DNA from 2 places in the Clostridium sp. CTA-5 genome. Region 2 is predicted to be linked to the other one. Evidence: predicted binding sites of a transcription regulator. Region 2 holds the regulator's gene; the other holds the start of a gene.
The links. The regulator Rex, encoded in region 2, represses fermentation and respiration genes when NADH is low (regulators of the CRP and FNR family bind a similar motif). The targets are predictions, from matches to a motif close to ATTGTTAANNNNTTAACAAT.

Region 1: the regulator Rex is predicted to act here: its motif matches at 1,397-1,416, upstream of ACYUET_RS05420 (phosphoglycerate kinase).

The regions. Positions count from the first base shown of each region.
Region 1 is NZ_BAAAAT010000002.1:15,563-17,981, reverse strand. Features, by position in the region: gene ACYUET_RS05430 (sugar-binding transcriptional regulator) at 1-231, shown strand, start outside; gene gap (type I glyceraldehyde-3-phosphate dehydrogenase) at 298-1,314, shown strand; gene ACYUET_RS05420 (phosphoglycerate kinase) at 1,432-2,419, shown strand, end outside.
Region 2 is NZ_BAAAAT010000006.1:47,398-49,816, reverse strand. Features, by position in the region: gene ACYUET_RS12665 (heavy metal translocating P-type ATPase) at 1-142, shown strand, start outside; gene ACYUET_RS12660 (manganese efflux pump MntP) at 349-915, shown strand; gene ACYUET_RS12655 (redox-sensing transcriptional repressor Rex) at 1,053-1,682, shown strand; gene ACYUET_RS12650 (short-chain-enoyl-CoA hydratase) at 2,067-2,419, shown strand, end outside.

The DNA.
Region 1 (2,419 bases), on a different contig from region 2:
GTAGGGGAAGCGTTTGGTTGTTATTTTAATAAAAATTCTGAAATAGTGTCAGAAACTACCACTATTGGGATTAAAATTAATGAAGCTAGAAAGATTAAAACACATATTGCAGTTGCAGGTGGAAAAAATAAAATAGAGTCAATTATAGCAACTGAATTTAATGATGTTAATGGTATTTTGGTTACAGATGAAGAAACAAGTAAAAAAATACTAGAAACACTAAATCAATAATTTCAGTTATTAAATTAGTTTGTAAAATTTATTTTATAAAAAAGCATTACTTAGGAGGTAATTTTAATGGCAAATGTAAAAGTAGCAATTAATGGTTTTGGACGTATTGGACGTCTTGCATTTAGACAAATGTTTGGAGCGGAAGGATATGATGTGGTTGCAATCAACGACTTAACAGATCCTAAAATGTTAGCTCACTTATTAAAATATGATTCATCACAAGGTAGATATGAAGGAACTGTAGAAGTTAAAGATAATGCTATCATTGTTAATGGAAAAGAAATCAAAATCTACGCTGAAGCTGATGCTTCAAAACTTCCTTGGGGAGAATTAGGAGTAGACGTAGTACTTGAATGTACTGGATTCTATGTATCAAAAGCTAAATCTCAAGCTCATATTAATGCAGGTGCTAAGAAAGTTGTTATATCAGCTCCAGCTGGAAACGACCTTCCAACAGTTGTATTCAACGTTAACCAAGATATCTTAACTGCTGAAGATCACATAATATCTGCAGCATCTTGTACAACTAACTGTTTAGCTCCAATGGCTAAAGCACTTAATGACTTAGCACCAATTCAATCTGGTATAATGTCAACTATCCATGCTTACACTGGAGATCAAATGGTATTAGACGGACCACACAGAAAAGGAGATTTCAGAAGAGCAAGAGCTGCTGCTGTAAATATAGTTCCTAACTCAACTGGTGCTGCTAAAGCTATCGGATTAGTTATCCCAGAATTAAACGGTAAATTAATCGGTTCTGCACAAAGAGTTCCAGTTCCAACTGGTTCAACTACAATCTTAGTTGCTGCAGTTAAAGCAAAAGATCTTACAGTTGAAAAAGTAAATGCTGCTATGAAAGCTGCTTCTAACGAATCATTCGGATACACTGAAGAAGAATTAGTATCTTCTGATATCGTAGGAATCAGATTTGGTTCATTATTCGATGCAACTCAAACTATGGTAGCTAAAGTTGATGAAGACACATACCAAGTTCAAGTTGTTTCATGGTATGACAACGAAAATTCATACACTAGCCAAATGGTTAGAACAATCAAATACTTCTCTAATTTCTTAAAATAATTTAAGTTTTAGAAAAAGTAATTTAAAGTTATAAATAAGTCTGGTTTTGTAGTATAAGGCTATAAGGCCAGACTATTTTAAAATATTTAAAAGTTTAATAATTAGAGGTGAAAAAAAATGAATTTTAATAAAAAAACAATTGAAGATATCGAAGTAAAAGGAAAAAAAGTTTTAGTTAGATGTGACTTTAATGTACCATTAAAAGATGGTGTTATAACAGATGAAAACAGATTAAATGGAGCACTTCCAACAATTAATTACTTAATTGAAAAAGGTGCAAAAGTTATACTTTGCTCACATTTAGGAAAAGACGCTTCAAAATCATTAGCACCAGTAGCTAAAAGATTAAGCGAAATGTTAAATAAAGAAGTTGTTTTCGCAAGAGATGAAGAAGTTGTTGGAGAAAACGCTAAAAAAGCAGTTGCTGAAATGAAAGACGGAGATGTTGTATTATTAGAAAATACAAGATGCAGAAAAGAAGAAACTAAGAATGTAGCTGAATTCTCAAAAGAATTAGCTTCTTTAGCTGAAGTATTTGTTAACGATGCATTTGGTACAGCTCATAGAGCTCACTGCTCAACTGTTGGAGTAACTGATTATATTGATACAGCTGTATGTGGATACTTAATCCAAAAAGAATTAAAATTCTTAGGAAATGCAGTTGAAACTCCAGAAAGACCATTCGTTGCTATTTTAGGTGGAGCTAAAGTTTCAGATAAAATTGCTGTTATAAACAATCTTTTAGATAAAGTTAATACAATCATAATTGGTGGTGGAATGGCTTATACATTCTTAAAAGCTCAAGGATATGAAATCGGAACTTCATTAGTTGAAGAAGATAGACTTGACTATGCTAAAGAAATGATTGCTAAAGCAGAAGAAAAAGGTGTTAAATTCTTATTACCAGTAGACCATAGAGTTGCTGCTGAATTCAAAGATGTAGAAGCTACAGTTACAGAAAATGAAAATATTCCAGTAGGAAATATGGGATTAGATATTGGACCAAAGTCTGAAAAATTATATGCTGATGCAGTTAAAGATGCTAAAACTGTAATTTGGAATGGACCAATGGGAGTATTCGAATTTGAAAACTTCAATAAAGGAA
Region 2 (2,419 bases):
TATAATATTTTCACTTCTTGTTAAAGTTTTTGTATTAGTTCTTGGAGCATTAGGTATGGCTAATATGTGGGAGGCTGTTTTTGCAGATGTTGGTGTTACATTAATAGCTGTATTAAATTCTATGAGAGCCTTAAAAGCATAAATAATTTAATTATTAAAAGGGCAATTTAATATAAAGTATTAAATTGCTCTTTTTTAATTTGATTAAAAATAATTTGAAAACAAATTATTTAATTGACAATAAAAATTTAAAAAAGTATACTGAGATTTCAGAAAAAAATATATTATATGAGATAAAACTAGAAAAAATTAAGTTTTTATATTATGATAAACTATGGAGGACAGTAAATGCCAATTGTAACAATTATATTTATATCAATAGGTTTAGCTATGGATGCTTTTGCTATATCTCTTACTACAGGTCTTAAAGTTTCTGAAAATGAAAAAAAACGGACTGCATTAAAAGCCGGTATATATTTTGGTGGTTTCCAAGCAATAATGCCTTTAATTGGGTGGAGTTTAGGATACGGATTTAACCAATATATACAAGAATGGGATCATTGGATTGCATTTATTTTATTAAGCATTGTAGGAGGAAAGATGATTTATGAATCTTTATTTGGAGAAGAAGATGAAGAAAATATTGATATAAATTCCAATAAGAGATTTTTAATATTAGCAATTGCAACAAGTATAGATGCTTTAGCAATTGGAGTGAGTTTTGCTTTTTTAAGTGTTAATATATTAACTGCGGCTTTTTTTATAGGGATAATTACATTTATTATTAGTTTAGTAGCTGTATATATTGGGAAAATAGTTGGAAATTTACTTAAAGACAAAGCAGAAATCATGGGAGGAATAATTTTAATTCTAATGGGATTTCAAATTTTGGTTGAACATTTAAAATTATTTTAGTTAACATTGAAAAAAGAAAAAAAGAAAAAGAAAAAAAGAATATATACAATAAATTATTAAGATTGTGAAAAAATAGATTAAATATTTTTAAATATATATAATATTAAAATAGATAATATTAAATAAGGAGAAAGTGTATGGAAAAGAATAAGAATATATCTATGGCAGTAATTAAGAGATTGCCTAAATATCATAGGTATCTCAATGAACTTATGAAAAATGATGTAGATCGAATTTCTTCAAAAGAACTAGGACAAAAAATAGGTTTTACAGCATCACAAATAAGGCAAGATTTAAATTGTTTTGGAGATTTTGGCCAACAAGGATATGGATACAATGTTAGGGACTTGTATGCTCAAATCAATTCTATATTGGGACTAGATAAAGAGTATAATGCTGTATTAATTGGAGCAGGAAATATTGGGCAAGCAATTGCGAATTATAGTAGATTCGATAAATTAGGAATTATGATTACGGCAATTTTTGATGCAAATCCTAAGTTAATAGGAATGAAAATTAGAGATATTGAGATTAGAGATATTGATGAGTTAGGCAAATTTTTAAGCTGTCAATCTATAGATATTGGGGTTATATGTGTACCTAAAAAGAGTGCTCAAAAAGTATCAGATGAATTAGTTAGAGGTGGAATCAGAGGGATTTGGAATTTTGCACCAATAGATTTACAAGTGCCTGATGATGTTAAAGTAGAAAATGTTCATTTGAGTGAAAGTGTATCTACGCTAATTTATCAATTGCATCAACAATAATTGATAAATTAATTATATATAAGAAGAATAGTTAGAATAAAATTAGTATGAATTATGCGAACATTATAAAAAATCTGTTAATAACAGAATATCTTATTGCAAATAATATAGTTAAGTATTATAATTTAAATTAAGGTTGGATTGGATATATTTGATTATTTTTTTTGTAATGAATTGTTAATATTATAACAATAATTAGTAAGACTAAAATAAATGTGCAAAAATTTTATTTTTAAGAAGATTTGTTAATATTATAACAATGCTAGTCCATGTAATTAATATATAAGTAAAAATAAATTTGATAAATAATAAATAATAATTATAATTTTTGTTAATTATTAATTTATAAATATAAATATTAAAATTTAAAGGAGGACTATAACTATGGAATTAAAAAATGTGGTTCTTGAAAAAGAAGGACATTTAGCAATTGTCACAATCAATAGACCAAAAGCTTTAAATGCATTAAATTCAGAAACATTAAAAGATTTAGATACTGTATTAGAAGATTTAGAAAAAGATAATAATGTATACGCAGTTATATTAACTGGTTCAGGAGAAAAATCTTTTGTTGCTGGAGCTGATATTTCAGAAATGAAAGATCTTAATGAAAACCAAGGTAGAGAATTTGGAGAATTAGGAAATAAAGTATTTTTAAGATTGGAAAATTTAGACAAGCCAGTAATCGCAGCTATCTCAGGATTTGCTCTTGGCGGTGGATGTGAATTAGCTATGTC